3 regions of the Methylobacterium sp. OAE515 genome follow, and region 1 is predicted to be linked to each of the others. Evidence: riboswitches for the same ligand, from Rfam matches in the RefSeq annotation. Region 1 holds a riboswitch; each other region holds the start of a gene.

What was found. A riboswitch is a leader RNA that binds a small molecule or an ion and turns the genes downstream of it on or off. The one in region 1 is predicted to bind cobalamin.
Positions count from the first base shown of each region.
Region 2: it holds a riboswitch for cobalamin, as region 1 does, so the genes downstream of both, ABIE45_RS11110 (CbtB domain-containing protein) here and ABIE45_RS21020 (TonB-dependent receptor domain-containing protein) in region 1, are expected to answer to the same signal.
Region 3: it holds a riboswitch for cobalamin, as region 1 does, so the genes downstream of both, ABIE45_RS24315 (TonB-dependent siderophore receptor) here and ABIE45_RS21020 (TonB-dependent receptor domain-containing protein) in region 1, are expected to answer to the same signal.

Region 1 is NZ_JBGMUV010000001.1:4,314,962-4,318,164, reverse strand. Features, by position in the region: gene ABIE45_RS21025 (cell wall hydrolase) at 201-785, opposite strand; cobalamin riboswitch at 1,037-1,234, shown strand; gene ABIE45_RS21020 (TonB-dependent receptor domain-containing protein) at 1,341-3,203, shown strand, end outside.
Region 2 is NZ_JBGMUV010000001.1:2,266,796-2,269,998, forward strand. Features, by position in the region: gene cobW (cobalamin biosynthesis protein CobW) at 1-172, opposite strand, end outside; gene ABIE45_RS11100 (DUF1636 domain-containing protein) at 169-570, opposite strand; gene ABIE45_RS11105 (CbtA family protein) at 563-1,300, opposite strand; gene ABIE45_RS11110 (CbtB domain-containing protein) at 1,317-1,499, opposite strand; cobalamin riboswitch at 1,533-1,728, opposite strand; gene ABIE45_RS11115 (S10 family peptidase) at 1,804-3,203, opposite strand, start outside.
Region 3 is NZ_JBGMUV010000001.1:4,977,424-4,980,626, reverse strand. Features, by position in the region: gene ABIE45_RS24325 (RluA family pseudouridine synthase) at 1-399, opposite strand, end outside; gene ABIE45_RS24320 (HigA family addiction module antitoxin) at 625-999, opposite strand; cobalamin riboswitch at 1,382-1,578, shown strand; gene ABIE45_RS24315 (TonB-dependent siderophore receptor) at 1,855-3,203, shown strand, end outside.

The DNA of each region.
Region 1 (3,203 bases):
ACAACCTAAAGGCTAGGCTTGAGTTCGATCGCGGCCTCGGAAAGTGCTCGGCCTCGCGCGTCGATCCGGATCTCCTCGGCGGACGCCGCTCGTGTCCGGCCGCAGGCTTCGATGGGCCCGCGCCGGACGTCCCGGAGACGCCGGACCGGAGAGATGCTGTCGACCCGCGCGCACGATGTCTCGCTACCGCGCGCTCGGCTTTACGGCGTGGGCGCTCCCGGTGCGGCCGCATAGGTCGAGACAGAGGCCGGCAATTGCGCCTTCTCGCGCTGGGCCGATCGTGAATCGCGCTTCTCATAGAAGGCGTTGCCGCCGGCGACAGCCACGTAATGCATGTTGTTGTAGGGGAAGTGCCGGCCCGCGGTGTGGAAGTACATCGCCTTCCCGACCTTCGGGTGCCGCTCGCCTGCCAGGACGGCGTCGGCCGCATCGGCGACCTTCTGGAGGTCCTTGTCCTGCATCGGCTTGGTCAGGACGCCCGGAGCGAACTGTCCCGGCTGGCCCACCACGGCGCAGATGCCGCCCGGGAAGATCGCGTTCTCCAGCCGGTTCATGACAACGGTGCCGACGGCGATCAGCCCATCCCCATCGCTGCGGTTCGACTCGAAATACATGGCCCGACCGAGACAATCGCGCTCGGCATCGCTGACGACCATCGGCGGCTTGTGACCCGGAATCGACCCTGTCGTGAGCACCGGCGCGCCAGTATTGCAGGCGCCCAGGGTGCAGGTCATCGCGATGACACCCAGGACAGGAGCAATCTTCGTCCTCTCGCTACCCTGCATGCATCTGCGCTCCGTGCTCCTTCAGCCGCGTTCCGCCACGCGGCGGCCACCCTGTTCGGGCCGGCGCCTCTCACCGACCTGGCGTTGGCCAAGCTTGACTGCACGTTCACGGCGATGATGTGGCGACGGCCACCTGCACGGCTCAGGTCTCCGGCCTGGTCGGGCAGCCGAGGCGCGGGCACGGCGGTGTCGTGCGCAGGCCACAGCGCGCGTGAACCCGGGCCGGCCCGTTGACCTGCTCCGGGCGCACGACCCATGGTGCCCGCGACGGTTCCCCTCGGGGATCAAAAGGGAATGCGGTGCGGGTTCGACCCAAAGCCGCGGCTGCCCCCGCAACTGTAAGCGGTGAGCCTTCGCGTCACCACGTCACTGGGCGACCTCGCCCGGGAAGACGACGCGAGGGCGGCGACCCGCGAGCCAGGAGACCTGCCGTCTGCCGTGGTCACACGCGAGGTCCGCCGGGCGGGGTGTCCCGGGGGATGCCGGAGACGGTCGCGGGAGCGGCCGGCACGGCCTCGTTCGCGGTGACGTGCCACTGCCGCCGCCCGAGGTCCCATGTCCCGTCCGTCCGTGCGCTCCGCGCTCCCAGCCCTTGCCGCCTTGGCAGCCTTGGCAGCCCTGACGTCCGCCGCCTCAGCCCAGGACCGGTCCGGCCCCGTCTCCGGCGCCGAGACGCAGCTCGACGAAATCTCGGTGACCGCCGAGCCGACGGTCCCCGCACGGATCGGCTTGTCGGCGAGCGCCGGGTATGTCGGCGGCACGACCGGGATCGGCGGTCCGCTGCTCACCGTGGACTCGGCCAGCGCCGGCGTGATCACGAGCGCGCAGCTCAACAGCCGGCCGGTGACGCGCCCCGGCGAGGTGCTGGAGGCGGTGCCGGGTCTGATCGTCACCCAGCATTCCGGGGAGGGGAAGGCCAACCAGTACTTCCTGCGCGGCTTCAACCTCGACCACGGCACCGATATCGCCATCAGCGTCGACGGCATGCCGGTGAACATGCGCACCCACGCCCACGGGCAGGGCTACGCCGACCTCAACTTCCTGATCCCGGAGCTTGTCGGCGCAGTCGCGTTCCACAAGGGGCCGTACTTCGTGCGCGACGGCGACTTCGCCTCGGCGGGCTCGGTGCGGATCGACTATCTCGACACGACCGCCAAGAACCTCGCCCTGACCTCGATCGGCTCGTTCGGCTACAAGCGGGCCCTGTCGATCACGACCGTGCCGCTCGGGGAGGGCAACCTCCTCCTGGCAGGCGAAGCTCAGGTCTACGATGGCCCTTGGGTGGTCGCGGACGCGCTGCGCAAGATCAACGGGGTGGCCCGCTACAGCCAGGGCACGGCGCTGGACGGGTTCTCGATCACCGGCATGGCCTACGCGGCCCGCTGGACCGCCACCAACCAAATCCCGGAGCGCGCCGTGGGGGAAGGGCTGATCGGCCGCTACGGCACGCTCAATCCCACGGATGGCGGCGACAGCGGACGCTTCTCGCTCTCGGGACGGTTCAGCGCGACGGACGAGACCGGCGTGACGTGGGCCTCGGCCTACGTGATCCGCTATCAGATGAACCTGTTCAACGACTTCACCTATTTCCTCAACGATCCCGTCAGCGGCGACCAGTTCCACCAGCGCGACCAGCGCATCCTCGGCGGCGGCGAGGTGCTGCACATCTTCCAGGGGGACCTGTTCGGCCGACCGCTGGAGGTCGAGATCGGCGCGCAGACCCGCACCGACTCGATCCGGGTCGGCCTGTTCAACACCGCCTCCCGCCAGTACCGCGCGACCGTGCTCGACGACCGGGTGCTGGAGTCGAGCGGTGCCCTCTACCTGGACACGCGGGTGCGCTGGACCGAGTGGCTGCGCACGAGCGTGGGCGTGCGCGCCGACGGCTACTTCGCCGATGTCCGTTCGGACACGCCGGCCAACTCGGGCAAGGCGACCGACGGGATCGTCAACCCGAAGCTCGGGCTCGTGCTCGGTCCCTGGTTCGCCACCGAATTCTACGTGAATTACGGCGGCGGCTTCCACTCGAACGACGCGCGCGGCGTCACCGCCACGGTGGATCCCGCGAGCCCCCTGTTCAACATCACCCGCTCGCCGTTCCTGGTGCCCTCCACGGGCTACGAGGTGGGTCTGCGCAACCGCTCGCTCCCTGGGCTTGAGACGAGCCTCGCCCTGTTCCGGCTCGACTTCGCGTCCGAGAACATCTTCCAGGGCGATACCGGCACCACGGAGCCGAGCCGTCCGACCCGGCGCTTCGGGGTCGAGTGGACGAACCGCTACGCGGTGACGCCCTGGCTCTCGCTGGAGGGCGATCTGACGATCACCAATGCCCGGTTCTCCAGTTACGACCCGGTGGGCAACCGGGTCCCGGAGACGCCCACCACCATCGCGTCGGCCGGCGTCACCTTCGGCGAGCCG
Region 2 (3,203 bases), 2.0 Mb from region 1:
CGCCGCAGGCGGCCAGGAACGACTTGTCGAAGCCGACATCGCCGAACTCGTTCACCAGGATGGCGAGGCGACGACCCTTGGCGTTCTCCACCACGTGGCGGACCAGCGTGGTCTTCCCGGCACCGAGGAAGCCCGTGACGATGGTGCAGGGGATTTTGTTCACGAGGGTCATTCCGCGGCCTCCAGGGTGCCGGCGGTGCGCGGGCGGGGTTCGGGAAAAGGGGGGATGCGGGCGATCACGCCCTTGCGGAACTCGGCCGGGCGCTCGCGCCAGGGCACGATGCCGTCCGGCGTCGCCGCGTAGGCCGCGAGCCCGGCGAGGATGGTCTCGGCGGAGGCCGCCGGATCCATGTCGCCGTACACGTAGGTCCAGCGGTCGGCCGAGGCGACCGCCACCGTGCAGGGGCGCTTGCACACCGACAGGCACTCGACCGGCTCGACCCGCAGATCCGGGGCATCGCCGGCGCGGTCCCGCAGGGCCTCGAGCAGGCGCGCGCCGGCCCGGGGACCGGCCGCGTCGTCACCCTCGCGGCGGCAGGTGGTGCAGACGTACAGGACGGTCTCAGACACGGGCGGTCCCCGCTGCCGTCTCGCGCGAGAAGGCCTGCCACGCCCAGCCGAGGCCGAGTCCGATCAGCATCCAGAACACGAAGCTGATCGCCAGCGAGCGGGCCGCGAACTGTGCGGCCAGCGCGGCGGGCAGCTCGGACGCGCCCTCCGGTGCCGGCGGCGCGCCGACGGCGTGTGGCGCGACGATCAGGACGAGTCCGCCCAGGATCGCGATCAGCGAGCGCCGGATCCCGATCAAGTACAGGCCCATCCCTGTGGCGGCGGCGGTCATCACCCACCAGAGCTGCCGTGCGGCGAGCGGCGCGGCCTCGCTGCCGGGCAGTTCCGGCGGCAGGCCGAGACCCGGGGCGAGGGCGACGCTGGCGAAACCCGCCACCGCGAAGGCGAGGCCGACCTGCGGCGTCGGATCGCGCCCGCAGGCGAGCATCACGGCGCCGAGCAGCAGGGCGTAGCCCACGCCGCCGACCAGGGTCGCAAGCGCGGTGAACGCCATGCGCGGGAGGCCTTCGCCGGGCTGCCATTCCGGCGCGGCGTCGGGCGCGGCATGGTCGTGCCCGGCATGCGCCAGCACGATCGGCAGGCCGATCGTCGCCTGATGCGTCGGTTCCTTGTGCTCGTAGCGCTCGGCCGCCACGATCAGCGGCGAGGTCAGCGTGAGTTCGAGCCCCGTCACGACCGCAGCCGCGAGGAAGCCGGCGGCGAGCGCCGCCGACAGAAGCCGGATGATCATCCCTGCGACGCAGGCGTCAGTGGCAGGGGAAGTTCTGGGTGTGCCGGAAGTCGTGCGCCGCGTTGTGGAGCGCGATCGCCGGCGAGAAGCCCGCCATGAACAGGAGGCCGAGGCCCAGGAAGGCCGCAAGCGCGACGGCGACCGAACGCTCGGACGAGCGGGTGCCGGAGGCGACGGGGGCGAGGGTCGAGGTGGTCATCAACATGTCTCCAGCCGCCCCACCGGCGGCATTCCGGGATCCTGGCGTGACGGCAGGTCTCCTGGCTCGCAGCTCTGCGCGCCTGCCGCCTTCCCGGATCGCTCCGGTGGCGCTCTGGCAGGCGCTCGCCGCTCACAGTTGCGGGGGCAGCCGCGGAGTCGAGGCTCGCGCCCCTCACCGCATTCCCTTTTCACCCCGTTGCCGGGGCACCGTCACGGAGCCGTTGTAGACGCATGGCGGCTTGCGCACAACGGAGTGGCGAGCGGTAAGATCCGGATTATCCAGAGCGCGCGCCTCTCATCGCTCAGGGCGTATCCTTGAGGCGCTCCGCGGGCGCTCCCGCCGGTGCCGGTCCGGCGTCGCGCGCCTTCATGGCATCCGCGTAGAGCCGCTCCACATCCGCCTTGAACGCGGCGCGGGAATCCGGCCGCGTGTAGAACATGTGGCCGCCGGGGTAGACCGCGAGGCTGACGCGACCGGCGCCGTAGGCCGGGACCTGCGCGAGCAGGAGCTTCGAGGCGTAGTAGGGCGTCACGAGATCCGTGAAGCCGTGCGCCACCAGCACCCGCAGACGGCCATCGAGCGCCAGGGTGCTCTTGAGGTTCGACAGCACCTCGGGCGCCTGCCGGCCCGACCCCCAGCTCCAGCCGCGGTTCACCGCATTGTTCAGGAGTTCGTAGCGCATATTGGGCACGGGCCATTTCAGAGTGCGCGCGTAAAGGTCGAGCATTGCGCTGGTCAGCGGCGCCTGCAGCGCGGTCAGCTGCGGGTCGTCGAAGCTCGATTGGGCCGCGTCCGGATTGGGATCCCAGCCGGTGATGCCGGTATCGTAAGCGCTGGTCACGCGACCCTCGGCGCGGTCGATCTCGCGCTGGACGCTGCGGGTCGACAGGCGCGCGGCCTGCGCCCGCACCAGGGCGGCATCGAGCCCGACCAGGGGTGCGACCCGCTCGGTCATGCGTGCCACGGCGGTCGCGTCGCTCGGCCCCTTGAGCAGGTCCGCCAGATAGGCGCCCGAGGCGTACGATTCGGCGTCCTTCAGGAGCGCCGGGGTCGGGATTGTGCCGGACCGCTCCAGGGCGCCGGCCGCCAGGGAGGGCAGCTTCAGGACGTAGCCCCAGGGGTTGGCACGCGGCGTTTCCAGCCACGCAAAGTCCAGAACCGGCGAGAGCAGCACCATCCCGGACAGGCCGACCCCGATATCGTCCTGAAGCTTCTCGGTGATGAGCGGCCCGCGGAAACCGCCGTAGCTCTCGCCGACGTAGAATTTCGGGCTCGCCATCCGGTCGTTGACGCGCAGGTAGCGAGCGATGACCGCAGCCAGGGTCGAGGCGTCGGAATCGATGTTCCAATAGGCCTTGCCGTTGCCGTCCGCAGCGCGGCTGTAGCCGGTGCCGACCGGGTCGATGAAGACCAGATCGGTGAAGCCGAGCCACGTCCCGTCATTGGGCGTGAGCGCCACAGGCTGCGAGGGGCTGATGCTGTCGCCGCCCGTGGGCAGTCGCCAGGGTCCGATCGCGCCGATGTTGAGATAGGCGGAAGCCGCGCCGGGCCCGCCATTCACCGCGAAGGTGACGGGGCGCTCGCGACCGACTTCCGGCGCCACCGTATAGGCCACGTAGGCGATCTCGGCCTGCAGCTTCCCGGCCTCGTCGACGAGGGGCAGGCTGCCGGCCGTGGCGGTGAAGTCGAGGCTCTTGCCGT
Region 3 (3,203 bases), 660 kb from region 1:
CATCAGGGTCTGCACCCCGGAGGCGAGGGTCGCGGAAGCGGCGGCGCGCTGCTCGCGCCGGGTCGGGCCGGGGGCGGGAGCGGGTCCTTCGTGCCGCTTCGGCGCAGGTCTCGGTCCGGGCTTGGCGCCCGGTGCACCGCGCCCGGCCGGCGCCGTGTGGCGTGCCAGCGCACCGTCCGCGGCGGCACGGGGTTTTGGCGCCCGGGCCGGCGCGGCGGGTGCCGCACCGCCCCAGGGATCGCGCGCGCCGGCATCGTCGCCGCGGTTGCGGGCGGCGCGCTCGGCAGCGTCGCGGGCGCTGGTGCGCGGGCCGGTGCGGGCACGGCCGTTCGATTGGACCTTGCCGGCCTGTGGCTTACGCCCCTTCGGGCCGCCGCTTCTGGGAGGTCGTGTGTTCATGATTCCGCCGGCACCCGTCACCGCCTCGGACGGGACGTCCGGGCGCATAGGCCGCGGCGTCGCGGACGTCGGGACCGACGGGGTTGCCCGGCTGTAGCACCGCCCCGGCGCAGCGGCAAAGGCGGAGAGAGGGACGGGAGCGGCGTGAATAAACCGGTCTCGTCCGTCCGCGCCGAAAACGCGCCGCTTCTTGCGGCGTCTATGCGCCGTGGGTTCGGACGAACCTCAGCCGAACACGTGCCCACGTCGGATGATCGTCGGGGGCGGAGCGCTCGTTTCCTGAGCCTCCGATGCAGCCAAGTGGGATCTTGCCTTGGCGGCGAGTTCGCTCCGGAGGTTCTGACAGCGCTTGCGCACGTCGGCGATGTCGAACTGGGTCTGCATCTCCATCAAGGTCTCCATTTCGACCCCGAACACCATCTCGATCCGCAGAGCCAGTTCCGGAGACAGCGCGGCCTCCTCATTGAGGAAATCGAACAGCGTTTGACGCGGCACATCGAGCAATCCGGCTGCGTCCATGACGGTCAAGTTGCGCGGCTCGACGATATTCCGCCGCACATATCCACCCGGGTGGCCGGGATTTTCCAATCTGTAGCTCATCTCTATCGGCCCTCCTTTACTGGTCCCCGTTCGAAAGCGCTACCGACCCGCTCTGATCCGAGACCTGTGTTCGGATAATCCCGATCCTTCCATCGGCACGACACGCGTTCAGTACGCAGCAGCACGTAAAAAGTTCCAAGAGCATCCTACGGGATCGAACGTCTTCCTTTCTGGTTTAATATGAAAAAATACTCGATGTATTGCTTATTATTGAGAGCCTATATCATTATAAACAGAAATTTACTATCAGTACGCGCCTCTTCACCCTCGCGCGCTGTGGGCACGAAGCCCGCCATCGCCGTCTGATCTGCCCCCATGAGAACCGACGGGGTCCTCGGCCCACGCCGCCACCTCGTTCGGCTTGACGCGGATGAACCGTAAGGCCAAGCTTATCGGCGACGGTTCCCTTCGGGGATCAAAAGGGAACGCGGTGAGGGGCTCGCCCCGAGGCCGCGGCTGTCCCCGCAACTGTAAGCGGCGAGCCCTTCACCACCACGTCACTGGGTCACTGACCCGGGAAGACGGTGCGAGGGCGGCGACCCGCGAGCCAGGAGACCTGCCGTCAGCCGTGGTCACACGCGAAACGCGCTGGGCGGGGTTGTCCTGGCGGGTGTCGAGACGCCCGTGCATCCGCGCGGTCGGCGAGACCTCGTTCGCGGTGACGTGCCACAGCAAGCGCGCCCGCGACACCGCTCCCGATGCCCGTCCTGACCGTATCGATCGCCTTTGGGGTAGCCGCACGCACCTGCGCGTCTGCGCCCACCGAGCTTCCGATGATTCCGAGCAATTGTAATGTTATTACACTGCTTGTAGGACGAGCCGGCTGGCCCGCGCCGCGCACGGACCTCCTCTGCCATGTCACCTACGAACAATCGCACCAGATCGGGCGGGCCCGCACCGCTCTGCGGCGTGCTCCTCGCGCTCTTCGCGAGCCCGGCCGCCGCGCAGGAAACCGTCACCCTCGAGCAGCTCTCGGTTGAGGGGGATGGTGGCGGCTCGGACCGTGCCGTCCCGAACAGCCTCAACCTGCGCACCCGTGACCGGACCGCGAGCCGGATCGGCCTGACGCCCCTGGAGACGCCGGCCAGCCTCGACATCGTGTCGGGCGAGACCGCGCGGCTGCGCGGCCAGGACACGATTGCCGAGGCCGTGACCCAGGACGCCACCGGCATCACCACGATCGCCGCCCCCGGCAACGGCAACGGCGCGTTCACGTCCCGCGGCTTCGCCGGCCCGAACTCGATCCAGCAGCTCTACGACGGCACGCGCTTCTACGTGGGCGCCAACACCGTAACCTTCCCGTTCGATACCTGGAACGTCGAGCGGATCGAGGTGCTGCGCGGGCCGTCCTCGGTGCTCTACGGCGACGGCGCCATCGGCGGCGTCATCAACGTGGTGCCCAAGAAGCCGGTCTTCGTGCCGATCAACGCCGCGCGCGCGGTGGTGGGCACCGACGGCGTCGCGCGCCTCGCCCTCGATTCCGGCGGCGCACTTGGCCAAGCGGAGTTCGGCGACACCTTCGCGTACCGCCTCAACGTCAGCGGCAACCGCGCCGACGGCTGGATCCGCCCCGAGGGCGATTTCCGCAACCTCGCGGTCTCGGCCGCCCTGCTGTTCCAGCCGAGCCCGGACCTGGCGTTCACGCTGAGCCACGACCTCGGCTACCAGGAGCCCGCCCGCTATTGGGGCACGCCGCTAATCGAGGGACGGATCCCGGACCTGATCCGGTTCAACAACTACAACGTCCGCGACGCGAAGATCACCTGGGCCGACAACTGGACCCAGCTCAAGACCGAGTGGTCGCCCTCGGCCGACATCATGGTGCGCAACACCGCCTACCGGCTCACCAGCCGGCGCCACTGGCTCGACGTCGAGCAGTATTCCTACAATCGCGGCACTGGGCTGGTGGACCGGGGCGACTATCTCGAGATCTACCACAGCCAGGAGCAGGTCGGAGACCGGCTCGACGCGACGTTCCGGGGCAGCCTCTTCGGTTTCGCCAACCAGTTCGTCGCCGGGTTCGACGTGAACCACATCGACTTCCGGCACACCAACAACTTCTATTTCGACGCTCCGACAACCAGCGTACCGCTCACTGGCTACGATCCGGGCTTCTTCCCGCAGAACGGCCAGGCGCGTCCGGCCTACGCCACGCAGACGAGCCAGGCCTCGGTCTTCGCCGAGGACCGGGTAATCCTGTCGGA